4 regions of the Rhodococcus sp. NPDC059969 genome follow, and region 2 is predicted to be linked to each of the others. Evidence: riboswitches for the same ligand, from Rfam matches in the RefSeq annotation. Region 2 holds a riboswitch; each other region holds the start of a gene.
The links. Region 2 has a riboswitch for cobalamin ahead of metE (5-methyltetrahydropteroyltriglutamate--homocysteine S-methyltransferase). Riboswitches for the same ligand answer to the same signal wherever they lie in the genome.
Positions count from the first base shown of each region.

Region 1: it holds a riboswitch for cobalamin, as region 2 does, so the genes downstream of both, ACFWAD_RS21625 (FecCD family ABC transporter permease) here and metE (5-methyltetrahydropteroyltriglutamate--homocysteine S-methyltransferase) in region 2, are expected to answer to the same signal.
Region 3: it holds a riboswitch for cobalamin, as region 2 does, so the genes downstream of both, ACFWAD_RS21105 (ABC transporter substrate-binding protein) here and metE (5-methyltetrahydropteroyltriglutamate--homocysteine S-methyltransferase) in region 2, are expected to answer to the same signal.
Region 4: it holds a riboswitch for cobalamin, as region 2 does, so the genes downstream of both, ACFWAD_RS18315 (CbtB domain-containing protein) here and metE (5-methyltetrahydropteroyltriglutamate--homocysteine S-methyltransferase) in region 2, are expected to answer to the same signal.

Region 1 is NZ_JBHWUF010000008.1:144,509-149,431, forward strand. It holds gene ACFWAD_RS21610 (CbiX/SirB N-terminal domain-containing protein) at 1-239, opposite strand, end outside; gene ACFWAD_RS21615 (ABC transporter substrate-binding protein) at 236-1,297, opposite strand; gene ACFWAD_RS21620 (ABC transporter ATP-binding protein) at 1,294-2,112, opposite strand; gene ACFWAD_RS21625 (FecCD family ABC transporter permease) at 2,109-3,116, opposite strand; cobalamin riboswitch at 3,232-3,369, opposite strand; gene ACFWAD_RS21630 (TetR/AcrR family transcriptional regulator) at 3,386-3,898, opposite strand; gene ACFWAD_RS21635 (alpha/beta hydrolase) at 4,047-4,923, shown strand, end outside.
Region 2 is NZ_JBHWUF010000002.1:93,100-98,022, forward strand. It holds gene ACFWAD_RS09345 (ABC transporter substrate-binding protein) at 1-1,109, shown strand, start outside; gene metE (5-methyltetrahydropteroyltriglutamate--homocysteine S-methyltransferase) at 1,168-3,432, opposite strand; cobalamin riboswitch at 3,591-3,792, opposite strand; gene ACFWAD_RS09355 (helix-turn-helix domain-containing protein) at 3,896-4,333, opposite strand; gene ACFWAD_RS09360 (response regulator) at 4,550-4,923, opposite strand, start outside.
Region 3 is NZ_JBHWUF010000008.1:33,455-38,377, forward strand. It holds gene ACFWAD_RS21090 (SDR family NAD(P)-dependent oxidoreductase) at 32-823, opposite strand; gene ACFWAD_RS21095 (hypothetical protein) at 991-1,149, opposite strand; gene ACFWAD_RS21100 (siderophore-interacting protein) at 1,306-2,163, shown strand; cobalamin riboswitch at 2,205-2,386, shown strand; gene ACFWAD_RS21105 (ABC transporter substrate-binding protein) at 2,444-3,439, shown strand; gene ACFWAD_RS21110 (class I SAM-dependent methyltransferase) at 3,440-4,192, shown strand; gene ACFWAD_RS21115 (FecCD family ABC transporter permease) at 4,189-4,923, shown strand, end outside.
Region 4 is NZ_JBHWUF010000006.1:159,214-164,136, reverse strand. It holds gene ACFWAD_RS18335 (LuxR C-terminal-related transcriptional regulator) at 1-514, shown strand, start outside; gene ACFWAD_RS18330 (HIT family protein) at 553-978, shown strand; gene ACFWAD_RS18325 (alpha/beta fold hydrolase) at 963-1,700, opposite strand; gene mhuD (mycobilin-forming heme oxygenase MhuD) at 1,746-2,054, shown strand; cobalamin riboswitch at 2,143-2,281, shown strand; gene ACFWAD_RS18315 (CbtB domain-containing protein) at 2,306-2,500, shown strand; gene ACFWAD_RS18310 (CbtA family protein) at 2,491-3,267, shown strand; gene ACFWAD_RS18305 (NAD(P)-binding domain-containing protein) at 3,325-4,923, opposite strand, start outside.

The sequences.
Region 1 (4,923 bases), on a different contig from region 2:
TACCGATCCCTCGGCACCGCAACTGGAATCAACACGACGTTGCCCACGCCATCGGCATGGGCTCGATCGAGTTCCTCGTGAAGGCTCGGCGAAGCGACATCGAGATACGCAACGCGAACGTCGACGTCGGTGCCCGCTTGAACAGCGTCAAGCAGCCGGCGTGCAGCCGCCTCGTCGAGGCCGCTCACCGTCGGCCGCACTACAACGATCACCCGACGCGAACCACTGTCGACACTCATGCCGACGGCGCGGTTGTCCAGTCGATGCTGCTCGACGGAGCCAGCCCGAACTCTTCGATCTTCGCGCGCAACTGTTCCGCGCCGTAGATGTTGGGGAATCCGCTGGTGAACATGGCGAGAGGAAGTACGACGAAGCGGTTCTGCTTGACTGCGTCGAGGTCACGTAGGCCTTCTCGGCTCTTGATCGCGTCGATCTTGCCCTGTACTTCGTCGGCACTCTTCTTGTAGTCCATGATCACGATGACGTCGGGTTCGGACTTCGCGACGGTCTCCCAGCTCGCCTTGAACCAGGTGTTGTCGACGTCGGCGAACACATTGGTTCCCCCGGCCGCATCGATGATTCCGTTGGGGGCTCCATTACCTCCGCTGGTGTACAGATCTTCTTCACCGCTGTCGTAGATCAGCACCTTCGGCTTGTCGCCCGCATCCGGTGCCGACTCCAGACGTGCCAAACGCGAATCCAATTCGGTCTGCGCCTTTGCGGCAGTGTCCTCGGTTCCGAACAGCTTTCCGTAATTCGTCACGTCTGCACGGAGGGCATCCCACGGACCCATCGTTCCGAGCGCGGAATCCGCGGCGGCACTCTGCCGACAGCTGTCGGAGATCACATATGAGTCGATATTGTTGCCCTGCAGCGATTCCGGCGTCACACCGGAGGCTCCCTTGAACAAGCCGCTGTACGAGCCGACCACCAGGTCCGCCTGCTTACCCAGAATCGTCTCCATCGTGATCGTTCCGTCCAGGTGTGGAACGTCGGCGATTCCAGGACCGAACATCGAATCCATGACCGCGTCGTTGTTGGTGTTCAACACGACTGCAGCGAGACGATCCAGTCCGCCGACTCGGAGAATGGTGCCGATATTGGCCGCATTGCTTGTGGCAACAACTTTTTCGATCGGAAGTTGGAAAGTGCTTTCCGTTCCGCAGTTCTCCAGCGTGACCGAAGTCTTGTCTGCGGCTTCGTCGAGGGGTGCGGTCGCTGTGCAGCCGGAAACGGCCAACAACGCTGTCGCGGCTGCGACCGCACCGAACGACGCGCGGGTCTTGACGTGTATCAAAGTGCACTCTCCGAAAATGTGTGTTGTGGTTGAGAATTTCGTGATTCGAATACGAGGTGTGAACGGCCTGTCGCAGGGTTCACGAGCTCGAAAGTCTCGACGCCGAAAACAGTTGCGACCACCGAGGTGGTGAGTACGTCGGAGGGATGACCGAAGGCTTTGGCAACTCCGTCCGCGAGCACGAGTACCCGATCGCACACTGCTGCAGCCAAATCGAGGTCGTGCAGTGCCATGATCACCGTCCGGTCCAACGACCGGACCAGATCGAGCAGTTCGAGTTGATGCCGGATGTCGAGATGATTGGTCGGCTCGTCGAGGATGAGTACGCCGGCGTCCTGCGCGAGTCCCCGGGCAAGAAATACCCGCCGACGCTCTCCACCGGAAAGCGTGTCCATCGAAGAGAATCGGTGCTCGATCATTCCGACCTCGCCCAGAGCACGATCGACGACGGCATTCTCGTGCTTTCCGCCGACGCTCCAGGGCTTTGCGTGTGGGGTGCGCCCCAAAGTCACGTATTCGTGAACCAACAGGTCGGCGGGACTTTGCTCTTCCTGCGCCACAAAAGAAATGGCTTTGGCCCGCGAACGCGCCGACATCGCGTGCACGGACTCGCCGCCGACGCGAACGTCACCGCCGGCGATCGGTCCGAGACCGGCGAGAGCACGCAAGAAAGTCGACTTGCCTGAACCGTTCGGACCGACCACACCCACCACTGCACCGGCGTCAGCGACGATGTCGACGCCCTTGACGATGGTTCGACGGTCGATGCGAACAACTACTCCGGACGCAGTCAGAGGCAGTGCACGGGCGCTCACGAACTACCACCGAAACGGTAGCGCCGACGGCCGAGAAGCAGGAGAAACAGCGGGGCACCGATCACCCCGGTCACCACGCTCAGCGGGATCTCTGTCGGCCGCAACGACGTCCGCGCCACGACGTCGACCCACACCAGGAACGACGCCCCGATCAGCGCTGCCGCCGGCAACACCACTCGATGTCTGGCTCCGACGATCATGCGTGTCACGTGCGGTATGACCAAGCCTACGAAGGCGATCGCACCGGACACCGCAACCATCGTGCCGACCAACGCCGCCAGCACTCCGAACAACACGTTTCGAAGGGTTCGGATGGGAATACCCAGGGAAGCCGCGACGTCCGGCCCAGCCGCCAGTGCGTCCAACCAACCGTGCAGCGCGAACACCGCTGCCGTCAGCAGGACCACAACGATGACCGGCGCCCACAACTTGTCCCAGGAGGCACCGGCCAAACTTCCCAGGAGCCAGAACAATACGGACTGCGCAGCCTGGGAGTCGTTGGTGCGCAGGACCAAAAAGCTCGCGATCGCCGACAGCGCGGACGCGGTAACAGTCCCGGTCAGAACCAATCGCAGTGGAGTGATGCCGCCTTGCAGCGTCGCGATGGTGAAGACGAGAATCGCAGCTCCCAGAGCTCCGATCATCGCACCGAGGCTGAGCGCCCATACTCCGGCACCGGCGAACAGTCCGGTGGTGATAACGGCGGTGGCACCGACACTCGCGCCGGACGACACTCCGAGCAGGTGGGGATCGGCGAGAGCGTTACGGACGAGGGTTTGCACCACCGTACCGGCGACGGCAAGACCAGCGCCGACTGCCAGACCGAGCAGCACCCGAGGTGCCCTGATCCCCCACACGATCGCAAGATCCGAGCGTGTGACGGCCGGGCCTCCGAAGCGCGAGTGCACCACGTCCACCACGGTGGACACGGGGAGCATCTCGGATCCGAAGGCCAACGCGCACACAGCCGAGACCGCGGTGACGACCAGCAGAATGGGCAGCACGATACCCGGACTGAGTCGTCCTCGAGGTGCACCAGCCTTCGGCGAAGGCAGGTGGGTAGGTGGAGACAGAGCTCCGCCAACAGCATTCATGGTGTGACCGATCCATCCTCGTGGCATGACACAACGTCAACGAGGGTGGTATCTGGCTACGGTCGACGCGTGGACGACCTCACAGTGGCGGGACCGCGCCGGAATTGCACCGACTTCCCATTACCTCGATGATGACGTCAGAACCATAACGGACTGTGGTCACCATTCCGCACACCGGATCAGGATTCCGACGCGATCATCGATCTCGCCTGCCGCACGACGGCTTCCGTTCGCACTCGAAGTTCTTCGGGTGAATCCGATTCCAGCACAACCCGATGCACCTGGCTGTCCACGGCAGTCACAGTCAGCCGCGACGTCAGCAACGCATCCTCCGCACTGAAACCGCGGCTCTGCAAGTACTCCGAAAAACCCAGTACCAGTTGCCGATTCATTCCTTCGACCTGCTCGATGAGCTCACGCGTACGCGGAACCTGATCGTAGAGCAGGTGAAAGAACTCTCGCGGCTTACTGTTCACTTCGACCGCGCACTCCACCAACATCCGGACGGCCTCGTCCGGGGTGAGCTCACGCTCGACGATGTCGGCAAGGCAGAGCGCAAAACTCTCCCGCGCAGCACTCACGTGACGGTTCGCCAACTCCGAGAGGATCTCGTACTTGTCGCCGAAATACTGGTAGAGCGAGCCCACCGACACCCCTGCTTCGTCAGCGATCCGGTTGGTGGTCGCTGCCATGGCTTCCGAAGCGAAAACGCGAGTAGCTGCCTCCAGGATCGCGTCGTAGGTAGCCCTCGAGCGCTGCTGGGAGGGCCTTTTCCGCCGAGTCGACACGGTCCTCCGATGCGAGTTGTCAGCCGCGACGCCGATACCGAGAATTGTGTAGGTGACCAGCGCCGATTACTCGAAGTTTATGCCCGACCGGTACACCGACCACATGCCGGCGCCGACCCCGACGTGGTGGGAGTGGAACGGCAACACCGTCCACGTCGCACGGGCCGTGGTTCCAGACGCGCCGGTTCGTGTTCTCGGCATCCACGGCGCCGGCGGCTACTCGGGCGCGTTGTGGCCGTTCGCCGGGATCGGCGTGAAACTCGGAGCCGAAGTCCTCTTCCCTGACCTTCCGCTGTACGGCGACACCGTCGTAGCCGATCCCGCCGGCGTCCGGTACGAGCAGTGGGTCGATCTTCTCTGCGATCTCGTCCGAGCAGAGAAGGCAGCCGACGATCGGCCGCTGGTGTTGTTGGGAGCCAGCATCGGCGGTCTGCTGGCCTACGAGGTGGCCGCGCGGACCGGTCTGGCCGACGCCGTCGTCGCTACCTGCCTGCTCGATTCCTCGGATCCATCGGCCAGAGCTGCCGCGGCGCGGTTCGGCCCGATGGGTGTCTACGGCGCTCCCCTGATGCGCCGCACCGAACAACTGGTGGGCCGTATCCGCGTGCCCATCCGTTGGGTCGCCGACGTCGCGAACATGAGCAGCAATCGGGAACTCGCGACGCTGTGTGCGACGGATCCGCGCGGCGGCGGTGTTCGGGTGCCACTCGGATTTCTCAGCAGCTACTTCTCGTTCGAGCACACCGCGCCCGAATCATTTCGCACGACACCCGTCCTGCTCACCCACCCGGCCGACGACCGATGGACACCGCCCGAGCTGAGCCTGGAGTTCCTTCGCCGCATCAACGCACCCACCGAATCCGTGATGTTGGAAGGGTGCGGGCACTTTCCCGTCGAAGAGCCGGGCCTGACGCAGTTCTACGACGCCG
Region 2 (4,923 bases):
TGCGCGAGATGAATTCACCGGATCCGAGTACGGTCGTCTTCACCTTGGCGCAGCCGTGGGACGAGTTCCCGATCATGTTCACCACTGGCCCGGGCATGATCGTCGCACCCTCGTCGATGGCAACCGGCACTTTCGTCCCGGTCGGAGCAGGCCCGTTCACCGTCGAGAAGTTCGCTTCCCAGGACGAATTGGTGCTCGCTGCCCGTGCGACGTACTGGGACGGGGCGCCGTATCTCGAGAAGTTGCGCTTCCCGGCAATTGTCAACGAGAAGAGCAAACTGGAGGGCCTACACACCGACGGAATTCAGGTTGCCTATCTGAAGTCTCCCGATTTCATTCACGAGGCTTTCGAAGCCGGCGATCCGGGATTTGTGTACTCGGCCAGCATGGCCGGTGTCCTGGCGATCAATCAGCGCGACGATCGGGCGGCGAAGGACGAGCGTGTGCGAAAGGCGATCGTCGCTGCGGTGGATCCGAATACGTTCAACGAGCGGGTTCAAGGCGGCTTCGGCGAACCTGGCACAGACATGTTCGCGTCGTGGTCGCAATGGCACGGTTCGGTGGCGGGAAACGGTTTCGATCCCGAGGCTGCGAAGAAGTATCTGGCCGAGGCGAAGGCCGACGGTTACGACGGAAAACTGACCTACGTCGGAATGAACGACCCGGCGACGCAACGCAGCGCGCTGACGTTTCAGTCGCTCTTGCAGGCAGTGGGTTTCACGGTCGACATCACCTACGCAACCAGCATCAACGATCTGATCTCCATGCTGTATGCCAAGCACGACTACGACGTGTCCTACTTCGCGTTCAACGTTCTCGAAGAGTCACCGTTCGTGCGTATGTACGGCAATCTGTTCAGTGAGTCGCCGTCGAATATCCTCGGCTACAAGAACGCTCGGATGGACGAGTTGCTCGGCAAACTGCAGACGGCGTCGGGGGAGGAAGAGCGTCGAGCCGTCATCGACGACATCCAGACAGTAGTCAACGAGACGGCGCCGATGGCTGTGGTCAACTCCGGCAAGGTCTTCATTCCGTGGCGCGAGAACGTGCACGGAGTGACGCCGAGTGCGGACGGAATTCTGCTCTTCGGCAATACGTGGTTGAGCTGACCCCCGTGCGCCTTTTTGGTAGTGCCCACTACCAAAAAGGCGCACAGGGGCTTTGCCCCTAAAGCTCCGCTCGGACCAACTTCGCGGCTTCGACGAGGTTACGCAGCGACGCTTCGACCTCGACCGGGCCGCGGGTCTTCAAACCGCAGTCCGGATTGACCCACAACCGTTCGACCGGAACAGCTTTGAGTGCCTCACGCAGTGATTCGGCGATCTCGTCGACGCTCGGCACACGCGGTGAGTGGATGTCGTAGACGCCCGGGCCGACGCCGAGGTCGAACCCGACCGAACTGAGATCGTCGAGCACCTCCATGTGTGATCGCGCCGCCTCGATGGACGTGACGTCCGCGTCGAGACCGGCAATGGCACCGATCACCGCTCCGAACTCGGAGTAGCACAGGTGGGTGTGGATCGCGGTGGAATCTGCGACGCCCGAGGTGGCCAACCGGAAAGCGCCGACGGACCAGTCCAGATAGGCGGGCTGGTCCGCCGCACGCAGCGGGAGTAGTTCACGTAGTGCGGGTTCGTCGACCTGGATGATTCCGATTCCGGCGGCCTGCAGATCGACCGTCTCGTCTCGAATGGCCAGTGCGACTTGATTTGCCGAGTCGGCAAGCGGTTGGTCGTCGCGGACGAAGGACCAGGCAAGGATGGTGACGGGCCCGGTGAGCATGCCCTTGACAGGCTTGTCGGTCAGCGATTGTGCGTACGTGATCCAGTCGACGGTCATCTGCTTCGGACGCGAGACGTCGCCGTACAGAATCGGCGGACGCACGCAGCGGGTGCCGTACGACTGGACCCACCCGTTGGCGGTGGCGAAGAACCCGTCCAACTGCTCCGCGAAGTACTGGACCATGTCGTTGCGTTCCGGCTCACCGTGAACAAGGACGTCGAGATCCAGCTTTTCTTGGAGCGCAACAACTTCGGCGATCTCGGCGCGCATACGGTTGACGTACTCGGCTTCGTCGATCTCGCCCTTGCGCAGCGCCGCGCGAGCGATACGGATCTTCGACGTTTGCGGGTACGAGCCGATGGTCGTCGTGGGGAGCGGCGGAAGAGAGAGCAACTCTTCCTGGGCAGCGCGACGCTCGGCGGCGGGCGCGCGACCGGTCGCCGAGTTCAGAACGGCGTCGAGACGGCCTCGAACACTCGCGTCGTTGAGTCTGCGATCGTCCTTGCGGGTCGAGGCGGCCGCTCGCGCCAGAGCGAACTCGTCCTCCACCGATTCCCGACCCTGTGTGAGAGCGGTTGCGAGAGTGACTACTTCCTTGACCTTCTCGGTGCCGAACGCGAGCCACGAGCGCAGTGCCTTGTCGACCCCGGCTTCCGCGTCGAGCGTGTACGGAACGTGCAGCAGAGAGCACGACGTGGAGACGGCAAGCGTATCGACGCTCCCCAGCAGAGCGCCCAATGTGCTCAGTGCCGAGTCCAGATCCGATCGCCAGATGTTTCGTCCGTCGACCACTCCGGCGACGATTAGTTTGCGGGCGAGTTCAGGTACGGAGCCGATCGAATCCTGACCGGCCACCAGATCGACGGCAAATCCTTCGACGCCGGTCGAAGCAAGTGCAGGCAACGCGTCACGCAGCGAACCGAAGTACGACGCCAACAGAATCGACGGTCGCTCCGAAAGTGCCGAAAGCTGTTCGTACGCAGCGCGTGCCGCTTCGATCTCCTCGTCGGTGCGATCGCCCACGAGCGCCGGTTCGTCGAGCTGGACCCACCCTGCACCGGCCTTCACGAGCCGGCCGAGTAGGTCCGCATAGAGGGGGAGTAGCTCGTCGAGCCGCGAGAGCAGCGGCTCGTCTGTGCCGACAGCCTTCGAGAGCAGCAGGAAGGTAACCGGTCCGATGACGACCGGGCGGGCCGCAATGCCGTCGGAAAGCGCTTCTGCCAGTTCGGACAAGACCTTGGACGGGTCGAGTTCGAAAGTGGTGGACGGTGAGATCTCCGGCACCAGGTAGTGGTAGTTGGTGTCGAACCACTTCGTCATTTCCAGCGGCGCAATGGTGTCCGTCCCACGGGCAGCTGCAAAGTAGCGGTCCAACGGATCGGTGACGGGCGCGACGCGATCGGGTAGTGCGCCGAGAAGAACTGCGGTGTCGAGCATCTGGTCGTAGAAGGAGAAGGTGTTGACCGGGATTGAGTCGAGGCCCAGGTCACGGAGGTCGGCCAAGCCCTGCCGACGGAGGTCACGGGCCACGCTCTGCAAGGCGTCGGCGTCGATGCGCCCCGCCCAGTAGCTTTCGGTTGCCCGCTTGAGTTCTCGATGAGGACCGATGCGCGGTGAGCCCAGCACGGTCGAAGTGAATGTCGTTGTCACGGAGTTTCTCCAGATTGCCAATGCATTGATGGCCACTGCCGGCAGACGGGTACACCTCACGAGACCTCGAGTTTCGGCGGGCAGCACTGCCCGCACCGCACACGAGGTCCGATGGAGATCTACACGCCCATTCCACGAGGCGGTGGACCGTCGGGCACGGCGTGCCCGACACAGTCGGCAGGTCTTCGGACTCGCGGGCACTCGATCGAGTTGGATCGAACCTACTGGCCGTCGCTTCCCAGGCGGATGCCCAGTGCACATAAACGGCGGTCGTTCCTGCTTACCGCTGCGGGACAGTCCCGGATTTTCACCGGGTTCCCTCTCACTCCGACAGCTTGCGCTGACGGGGCTTCGACGCCGGGAACGGTCTTCGGGGCTCCTCATGACCGTGCCGGGCGAACCAGCTGCATCGACCAGCATAAGGCCAACCCTCCCTGAGCAGTCAAGGAGAGTCGACGAAGCACTAGGCGCGAGACATGTAGGAATTCGAGTCCGGTGGTACGCGCGGAAGATTCTCCGAGGAGCGCAGATTTTCCGCCATTTCCACGAGCAGATCCTGCGACGACGGTGAGAGGTCGACGACTCGCGAGGTGAGGTTTCGCAGGCGCACGTTGTGCAACTGTTCGAGCAGAGAAAGGTCAGCTTCGCCACCGGAGATGGCGGGCGGAGTGTGGTCGGACGGGGCGTAGAAGTAGTCCGGATGGACGTTGAAGAAGTGCGCGAGGGCGGCGACCACTTCCGGTGACGGATTGGTTCGGACGCCGGTGCGCAGTTGTGACAGATACGGAGTCGAAATGCGGCAACCGAACTCGGTCATGCCGCGAACGACCATCGCATTGGTGACGTGAAAGTCGGCAGTCTCGAACAGCGAGTTCAATCGATCGTTGAACTGGTTCGACATGAGACGCCCCTTCCCCGTTACACAGGCTCCGTCAATTCAATTAACTGCATCATAGCCAGTTATCGAACGATTAGCTGTTTCGGACTTGCGTGACCGGGTAGTTTTCTGGGCAAATCCCTAGGGTATAAGGTCCCTACTTTGAGTGATCTGGACAAATTGCCATCGATGAACGAGCGGCGAACTATTTGCCGGGAAGCGGGTTCTCTCCCGTTCTGATCAGAGCCAGCCGTTCGCCTCGGCGATTCTGACGGCTTCGGCACGGGTCGTGGCACCGGTTTTACCCATCGCGGCCGACAGATGATTTCGAACCGTTCCCGGGGAGAGGAAGAGTTCCGAAGCGATGGCTGCCACGGGTGCGCCGTCGTGTGCGGCCCGAAGGACTTGGGTCTCACGTTCTGTCAGGGGCGACTCGCCGCTGACGAGGCTGTCGGCCGCAAGGGTGGGATCGACGACGCGCAATCCGGCATGGACACGTCTGACGGCGTCGGCAAGCTGCCTGGCGGGCGTGTCCTTGACGACGAACCCGCCGGCCCCGGCGTGCAGGGCTTTGCGAAGAAATCCGGGACGTCCGAACGTGGTGACGATCAGGA
Region 3 (4,923 bases), on a different contig from region 2:
CCTGGGGGTAGGCCGTCAGACGGACTCAGAATCAGGCGTGTGTGCCGCCGTCGACACGGATCTCCGTGCCCGTGATGAAGGCACCATCGTCGGATGCCAGCATCGCGATAACTCCCGCAACACTTTCCGGCCCGGCCATGGGGGCACCACTGGACTCCAGATCAGTGCTCAGAATCGGTGACAACTTGCCGAAGAGCGACCAGTCGGTGTCTTCCGGCAAGTACGACGCCGTGGTGTCGGTGATCCCGCTCTTCACACTGCCTGGAGCCACCGCGACGGCACGCAGACCCTGCTTGCCGTATTCGAGAGCCAGTGCGTGAGTGAAGGACTGGATTCCTCCCTTACTCGCGGCATACGCGGCCATGTACGGGTGCGCGAAGGCAGCGGAGGTGGAACTGAAATTCACCACGACTGCGTTGCCGGTGACGAGGAGAGCTGGCAGTGCCTGACGAGTGACGAGGAAAGTGCCCGTCAAGTTCACGGAGAGCACCTGATTCCACAGGTCCAGCGAGGTCTCGTGGGTGTGCCCACCACGCAGTATCCCGGCGGCGTTGACCAGTACGTCCAATCCCCCGAGAGTCGAAATCGCCTGACCCACAGCCTCGATGACGGAACTCTCGTTACCGATATCGACGACGAGGGTGTCGAGGCGATCCTCCGTCGAAGCATGTTCTGCCGATTTCCGGGTGTTCGCCAAACCCTGCTCGGAGATGTCGGCAGCGACCACTCGGCCACCTTCGGCGAGCAACCGCAGCGCGGTGGCCTGCCCGATTCCAGATCCTGCGCCGGTGACGAGAATACGACGACCTTCGAAACGATTCATTGCTGTGTACCTTTCACGAAAACGAGTTGGCTGGTATTCCAGGCGCGGTGGCGCCGACACTCACAAACTCACCCGCGAGAAACTTCAGGTACGGGAAATGCGCAGCACTGCAACAGGTGTGGCACTGCGAAATCTCAGCGAGGCAATGCCCGCCGAAGTGGCGAATGTCAGACGGATCCGGCCGGTGCGGCCAAGGCTCTTTCGATCCAGACGAGACCAGAGGGGCGGCGGTCGATCGCCTTACGCCCCCGTCGGAATGTCGCTACGCCGAATCGGGCCGTGCGCAGTGCACGGCCGGAAGCGAGAGAAGAGCGGCGTATGGACATCACAAGCACGGTAGCAGCGCGAGCACAGGTCGCTCAAACGCGTTGTTCGCGGAGCGTGTCATTTCAGGTAAGCAGATGTCGCTTTCGGACAACTTCAATTACTTAGGCAGCACTAACCTGATGGCACCTCGACAATCCGATCCAGGAGCGCAACCGATGACACATGCAGACGCCACGAGTACAACAACTTCCCCGACGACCGTCCTACGCACCGCCGACCACAATCGCGGACTCAACGACGTTCTCGCGATCGTCGAGGCAATGGAGCGACCGAGCGACCATCTGCTGCGGATCACTGCTCGCTTGAGCGAGTCGACCGACGATCCGACCTGGTCACGCCCGAATGTAACCGTACGGATGAATCTCGGGCCGGCCTTCGACGACGCTTCGCGCGTGTACACGGTGCGTTCCTACGATTCAGCGAGCGGATCGATCGTCATCGACGTGGTCCTGCACGGACAGACCAGTCCGATGATGAGATGGGCGGCGGCGTTGACCGTCGGCGACACCTTCGGCCTCACCGGTCCGCGGCCACACTTCTTGATCCCTGATGTTCCCGGTCGACGTATCGCACTCTTTCTGGACGGCACCGCAATACCTGCGTTGCACTCGATCATCGAGCAGTTGCCTACCGACGTCGCCGGAATCGGCTGGGTCACAACAGATGACGAGGTCGCCTTCGCCGAACTACCCACCCTCCCCGGGCTGGAACTTCACCGCGTCAGGGTCGATCTCGCCGAGCCCGACGGCCCACTGACGACGCGGGCGCGCGAGCTCACCGATCCCGAGAGCTACGTCGTATGGGGCGCCGGTGAACGCAGTGAGATGCGCGCAATACGGAAGCACTTTCGCTCGACCGTCGGACTCGACAAGGACGACGTTGCGATATTCGGGTACTGGAAGCAGGGCATCAGCAACACCGAGATCGACCTCCGTCGACGCGAGAACTACGAGCGCATCCTCGCCGACGGCGGATCCCTGACCGACATCGACGACCTGGCCATCGAGATCTGATTGCCTCACACTGGCCGACCTGACCGGCAGTGCACTGCGGTGATAAGTTCCTCTGTGCCAGCAGACCTCCACACAGGGGGTCAGGGAATCCGGTGTGAATCCGGAACTGACGCGCAGCGGTGAGGGTGACCGCCCGGGCTTACGCCACTGGATGAGAATCTGGGAAGGCGCTCGGGTGGGGCGATCTCGAGTCCGAATACCGGCTGGCAGCAGGGGTCAACAGGCGCCTGTTCACACGGTAACGGGCTCCGCGTACGAGCCCCTGCGAGAACGAGATTCCATGCGTCTGTCCAGACTTCGCCTACCCGCCGCTGCCGTTGCAGCCCTGTTGGGCGCATCGTTGGTTGCCTGTTCCTCCGACGACAGTGGTGCCGAACAATCCAGCGCCTCAGTCCAGAATTGTGGCCGAGACGTCACGGTGGAGCGACCGATCGAACGGGCGATCGCGGTAAATCAACCGGCGGCCGAAATGCTGTTCGCGCTGGGAGTGCAGGACCGGATGGCCGGCTACGCCATGAGCGATGACGACGTCCTCCCCGAACTGCGCGAGGCGCGTGGTCAGGTGAAGGCCTTCGACACCGAGTTCCCGTCATTCGAGAGTGTCCTCGAACGCGAACCCGACATGGTCTACACGACCTTCAACTACACGTTCACCTCGGAAGGCATCGCCGACCGGACCAAGTTCACCGACCTCGGTGTCGCGACATATCAGTCTCCCAGCGAGTGCACCGGTCAGGATGCCGAGCAGAGCAAGGCCCTCACGCTCGACGACTTGTACGACGAAATCGACGACGTGGCAACACTGTTCGATGTCAAGGACAAAGGTGTCGAGCTCACCGAGAGTTTGAAGGATCGCGCGGCCACCGCCACGGCGGCACTGGGAGCCGAAAACGTAACGCTGGCGTGGTGGTACGCCGCCACGAAGACTCCGTACTTCGCCGGGTGCTGCGGTGCACCGGGAATCATGACCGACGCGGTGGGTGCGAAGAACGCCTTCGACGACAACAAGCAGTACTGGCCCGAAATCGGTTGGGAGAGTGTGCTCGATCGAGACCCGACCGTGCTGGTGCTCGCAGATCTCGACCGCGGTGGAGACGGCGACAGTGCCGCAGACAAGATCGCGTTCCTCGAATCGGACCCGGTCGCCAGCAAGCTCACCGCAGTGAAGAACAAGCGTTACATCATCCTCGAAGGCACGACGATGGATCCCTCGATCCGCAATGTCGGTGGCATCGAACAGCTCTCCGACGGGCTGCGCCAGTTGGGTGTGGTCTAGATGTCCGCGGAGATCAGAGAACTGGTGTGTCAGTGGGACGACCAGCAAGCGGCATACATCGCCGATCGCGAGAAGCGCTTCGACGTGATTCTCGACGTTCTCGAATTGCAGTACGCGCAGACACCCTTCACGGTCGTCGACCTCGCCTGCGGGCCGGGTTCACTGAGCGCCCGGATCCTCGAGAAGTTCGAGCACGCCGGCGTTGTGGGAATCGATTACGACCCGATGCTGCTGGAGCTCGCCCGCCAGTCGTCGACTCGTTTCGGTGACCGACTGCAGCTGATCGACGCAGACCTAGCAGGCGCCGATTGGCCGACTGCGGTCACTGCGCCGGTTCAGGCGATCGTGTCGACGACCGCGCTGCACTGGTTGCAACCGCAGCAGCTCGTCGAGGTGTACCGGCAGTGCCGCGAACTGCTGAGCCCTGACGGTGTGCTGCTCAACGGTGACCACTTTCGCTTCGACAGCCGCTCCCCCGTCATGAGTCGATGGGCGAAAGCTCACGACGAGCAGACACAACGCTCCGCTTTTGCGACCGGTGCTCCCGAATGGGACAGCTGGTGGGACGGGCTGCGGGCCACTCCCGGCATCGGGGCACTGACCGGCGAGCGTGAGCGCAGATTCGCCGGACGCGACGCCACCGCGCCCACTGCCGTCGACTTCCAGTTGGCGGCGCTCGCGCAGGCGGGTTTTCGGGAGTCGGGAACGGTCTGGCAACTGTTCGACGACTACGTGGTCTACGGCGTGAGATGACGACAAGCGTTCGGCTGCGTGACAACCCGAAAGCCGTCACCCTGCTGTGGGTGATCGGTGTTGTCGCGCTGGCCGGGTCGGCCGCCGTGGCGATCACGTTGGGGCCGGCCGGTCTGTCGGTCGGCGAGGTGGCCTCGATCGTCGTGGGCCATCTCGGCGGTACCGCGGCGGACGTCACCCCTATTCGCGACGGAATCGTATGGGATCTCCGTCTGCCGCGTACTCTGCTCGCCGCGCTCTGCGGTGCCGGCCTCGGGTTGTGCGGAGCGATCATGCAGTCTCTGCTTCGTAATCCACTGGCCGATCCCTTTGTCCTCGGTATCTCGTCCGGCGCCTCGACCGGCGCCGTTCTGATCGTGATCCTCGGAGTGGGGTCAGGGGTGGTCGGACTGTCGAGCGGCGCCTTCATCGGCGCGGTGATCTCCTTCGCACTGGTGCTGCTGCTCGCCCATGCGGCCGGCGGCACACCGGATCGGGTGATCCTGGCCGGAGTCGCCGCGACCCAACTGTTCTCCGCGCTCACCTCGTTCATCGTCATCACCTCGGCTGATCCAGAGCAGACCCGCGGTGTGATGTTCTGGCTCCTAGGCTCACTCGGCGGCGCCGACTGGCTCGATGTCGCGCTCTGCGCAGCGGTGGTGGCAATCGGCCTGGTGGTCTGTCTGACTCACTCCCGTGCACTCGACGCGTTTGCCTTCGGTGAGGACGCCGCGTCGTCGCTGGGAGTGAAC
Region 4 (4,923 bases), on a different contig from region 2:
CCAACGGATCGGCCAGAACGAGGCCGCCGTGGCGCTGTGTCACCAGTTCGACTGGTCGGGCGAATCCTATCCGCGGGCTCAGATGGAATCGCTTCTGGTGCAGGCGGTTGCACACTCCGAATTGGGTGAGCCACGCCTCGCCGCTCAGGAATGGTCCAGAGCGTGCAGTATCGCGGAGCAAACCGGACTTCTGCGTTCGTTCGCGACCATCGCATCGACAGACGTCGAGAAACTCGAATCGATGGCGAAGTCGAATTCGCGAGCGCTCACCGAGTTCGCGAAAATGCCTCGAGCTGAATCATTTCCGGAATTCGTGCACATCGTGGAGCTGACCGAACGCGAACAGCGGGTCCTCTCACTCCTGGCGCTCGGAATGGGGTCGGCCGCGATGGCGGACAAACTGTACGTCTCCGTCAACACCGTCAAGACTCAACTACGCACTCTCTACAAGAAGCTCGACGTACACAACCGCAACGAAGCGATCACGAAGGCACGTCAACTGCGCCTGCTGTAGTCCCGGATCGGATCTGATTCGGACTACATTCTGTAGACATGAGCACCGATACCTGCGTCTTCTGCAAGATCGTCGCACTGACCGAGCCGGCGATTCTCGTTCACGAGAGCGAGACGACTCTCGCATTTCTCGACGCCCGACCGGTGAGTCGCGGACACACTCTGGTGGTCCCCAAGCGTCATGCAGAAAACCTCGATGCTCTCGAAAACCATGAGGGCGCAGAGATGTTCCGCGTCGGGACGCTCATCGCCGGCGCTCTACGGCGCTGCGACATCGCCGCAGACGGCGTCAACTTCCTGGTCAACGACGGTCGCGCCGCGGGCCAGACCGTGTTCCACTCGCACCTGCACGTCGTCCCCCGCCATCGCGGCGACAAGGCGAAGTTCGCTGCCGGACTCCTGGCCAGACGAGCCGTCGAACTGGAGCAGGTGGGCTCGTCGATCCGCAGTCAGCTCACCGTCTGAAGGAACTCCGTCACGACGTCGCGGTAACGCTGCGGTTGATCGTCGTGGACCAGGTGACCGGCGTCGGCAATACGTACGTACCGGGTTTGCGGCCGCTCGGCCATCTCTCGCATCTGTCCTTCTGGGGTGATGGTGAATTCCCCCTCGATGAGCAAAGTCGGCGCCTCGATCGCCTTCCACTGATCCCAGAAGTGCCGCGTGCCCCACTCCTCCGAGATGTCGCGGAAGGTCGAGACGTCACCGTGCAGGTACCACCCGTCGTCGCGGCGGTCGAAGGAATCGAGAAAGTACTGGCCGGCGACGGGGCCGAAGAATTCCTTCATCGCGTCCTCGGAAGCAAACGGTTGCGGCCACGCCGAAATCATCTGCGCCCAATCCGCTGCGGTGCGTCCGCGAAAGTCCGGGGCCATGTCTTCGAGGACCAGGGCACACACCTTCTCGGGATGCGCAGCGGCGAAGCACCACGCGTGCAGAGCGCCCATCGAATGACCGATCACGATCATCGGACCTTCGATGGAGGAAACGGCCGATGTCAGGTCCTCGACGAATGCCTCGGTAGTCAGTTCCGCCGGCGCCGGCCTGCCGTGACCGGCGGCGTCGAAGGTGTAGACGTGGCCGAACTCGCGGATCCACGGCACGTGGCGACGCCACGTTCGGGAACTGCCCATGAGTCCGTGCAACAACAGAATCGGCTGTCCCGTTCCACCTTCGTCATGCAACACGAGTGTCACGGTACGCGGTGAAGGTACACGGGTAATGTCGCTTTCATGGCAGTCGTGAAGATCAATGCAATCGAGGTCCCCGAGGGCGCCGGCCCCGAACTGGAGAAGCGCTTCGCAGCACGCGCTCACGCAGTCGAGAACTCCCCGGGCTTCCTCGGATTCCAGCTTCTCCGCCCCACCGCCGGCGAAAGCCGCTACTTCGTGGTGACGCAGTGGGAGTCCGAGCAGGCGTTCGCCGATTGGCGTGACGGTCCGGCCCGCGAAGCACACTCCGGCGAACGCGCGAAGCCCGTCGCTTCGGGTGCGTCGTTGCTCGAGTTCGAAGTTGTCCTGGACGTCGCCGCCAAGAGCTGATCTCGAACGATTGTGCCCGCTCGTGCGGGCACAATCGACGGTCATCTCGGCTTCACGCGTTGACACGGTGCGGGCAGTAGTGCAAAAGTTCGCATGTAAACGCGATGGTCCGACAGGAATCCGGTGAAAGCCCGGAGCGGTCGCGCCACTGTAATTCGAGGTGAAGTGCCTTTTTCGGCACGACTATTCGACAGCCAGACACTTCGGCCATCGCATGGACCTAGGGGACGCGAAAATCCCAGGAGGCTTCGATGGCTCTCGCCTATTCTCCCGATACGTCGATCGATTCGACTCGTCTTGCTTTCCTCGCCGCTGCAGTCGTTCTGTTCGCGATGCTGGCTCTCTACCTGGTCGGATTCGACCAGGGCGCGATCTCTCGCACCGGCATGTACATGCATGAATTGATGCACGACGGACGCCACTTGATGGGCCTGCCGTGCCACTAGTCGACAGTTTCACGAAGCTTCTCATTCGTGGATTGTTGGCTGGTTTGATCGCGGGCATTCTTGCCGGCGGTGTTGCGTTCGTGCTGGGTGAACCCCACGTCAACGCTGCCATTGCGATCGAAGAAGCCAACAGTGCCGCTGGAGAACATGCCGGCGAAGCCGCTGGGCATTCACACGGTGACGAAGAAGAACCACTGGTGAGCCGCGACGGGCAGCGCGCCGGGCTGTTCCTGGCCACAGCGCTGGCCGGACTCGCACTCGGCGCGATCTTCTCGGTCGTCGCCAACTACGCGCGACGACTCACCGGAATGTCCGGGCCGTTGTTGGCGATCACCATCGCCGTCGGCGGCTGGCTGGCCATCGAGGCGGTGCCGTTCTTCAAGTACCCGGCCAACCCGCCGGCCGTTGGAGATCCGGACACCATCAACCAGCGGACACTCCTGTGGTTGGCGGCCGTGATTCTCGGACTGCTGTCCGTCACTGCGGCGGCAGCTGCAGCAAAGGCAGTTTCCGGACACGAGTTCCTCAGTGTGCGCATCGCCGCTCCGGTGGCTGCGTTCCTGGTGATCGTCGCGATCGGTTACGTCTCGCTTCCCGGCATCAACGAGGTGGGCGAGGACTTCCCGGCAACTCTGCTGTGGGAGTTCCGACTTTCCTCGCTCGCAACGCAGGCGACACTGTGGCTCGTACTCGGATTGGCATTTGCCTTCCTCACCGAGCGCGCGACCAAGAACGCCGACGTGGCAAAGAAGTACGCCCTTCGCTGAACCTGCTGTGCGCCTTTGTTAACCGCGGGCGGTTAATAAAGGCGCACAGCAGTTTTTTCAGCTCAGATGATGCACTTCCTGCAGCCCGTACACCGGCGTCGGAATGCCCTCGTAGCGCGCCTTCAACTGCAGCGCGAGGTACAGCGAGTAATGCCGCGACTGATGCAGATTGCCGCCGTGGAACCAGAGCGCTTCCTGCTGCGTCGGCTTCCACATGTTGCGCTGCTCGCCTTCCCACGGTCCCGGGTCCTTGGTCGTGTTCGAGCCGAGGCCCCACACTTTGCCGACCTTGTCCGCGGTGTCCTGCCCGATCAGATCCGCCACCCAGCCGTTCATCGAGCCGTAGCCGGTCGCGTAGACCACGACGTCGGCAGGCAATTCCGTACCGTCTTCGAGGATCACGCTGTTCTCGGTCAGCTCACGAATGTTGCCGTGCGCGAGCTTGATGTCCCCGTTGGCAACCAGTTCGGCCGCACCGACGTCGATGTAGTAACCCGAGCCGCGTCGTAGGTACTTCATGAACAGGCCCGAACCGTCGTCGCCCCAGTCGTGCTCGAAGCCCGCCTTCTCGAGGCGATCGTAGAAGTCCTTGTCGCGCTCACGGATTGCGTCGTACACCGGGATCTGGAACTCGTGCATGATCCGGTACGGCAGCGAACCGAACGTGAGATCGGCCTTGTGCGTCGTCATTCCGGCAGCGAGGGCGCGCTCCGAATACAGATCACCCAAGCCCAGATCCATCAGCGAATCCGACTTCACGATGTGCGTCGAGCTGCGCTGCACCATCGTGACGTCGATGCCGTTCTCCCACAGAGCGCCGCAGATGTCGTGCGAGGAATTGTTGGCCCCGATCACGACGACCTTCTTGCCCACGTACTGATCCGGTCCGGGGTGCTTGCTCGAGTGGTGCTGATCGCCGAGGAACTTGTCCTGGCCGGGGAACGTCGGAACGTTGGCCTTGCCGGACATACCGGTCGCCATCACCAACTGCTTGGGACGCAACGTCAGCTTCTCGCCGTTGCGGTTGACCTCGACGGTCCATTCCTGCGTCTTCTCGTCGAACGACGCGGAGGTGCAGGTCGTGGAACTCCAGTACGGAACCTCCATGACCTTCGTGTACATCTCGAGCCAGTCACCGATCTTGTCCTTGGGCGCGAACACCGGCCAGTTGTCGGGGAACGGCATGTAGGGCAGATGGTCGTACCAGACCGGATCGTGGAGGCACAGGGACTTGTAACGTCCACGCCACTGATCGCCGGGTCGCTCGTGGCTGTCGATCACGATGGCCGGAACTCCGAGCTGACGCATCCGGGCGCCGAGCGCGATACCACCCTGGCCGCCGCCGACGATCACGACGTAAGGCTGTGTGGTGTAACCGAGTTCGCGGTCCTCGATCTCCTTCTGCTCGGCCCACGTGACGCGGTTCGGATCTGCACCGTGCTTCGCTCCCCGCGGCCGGCGAGTGCCCTTGCCTTCTTCGTGCCCCTTCAACTCCTGCAGCGACGTAAGGAGGGTCCAAGCGACATATTCCCCGGGTCGCTCCGCTCCTGCCCGCCGATCATCTACCTTCAGGCGAAGGTGCCCGTGCGCACGCCCGGTAGCAGTCTCGAATTCGATCCAGGCCGACGTGACGCCGTCGGCTTCGTCGGGTGTCTC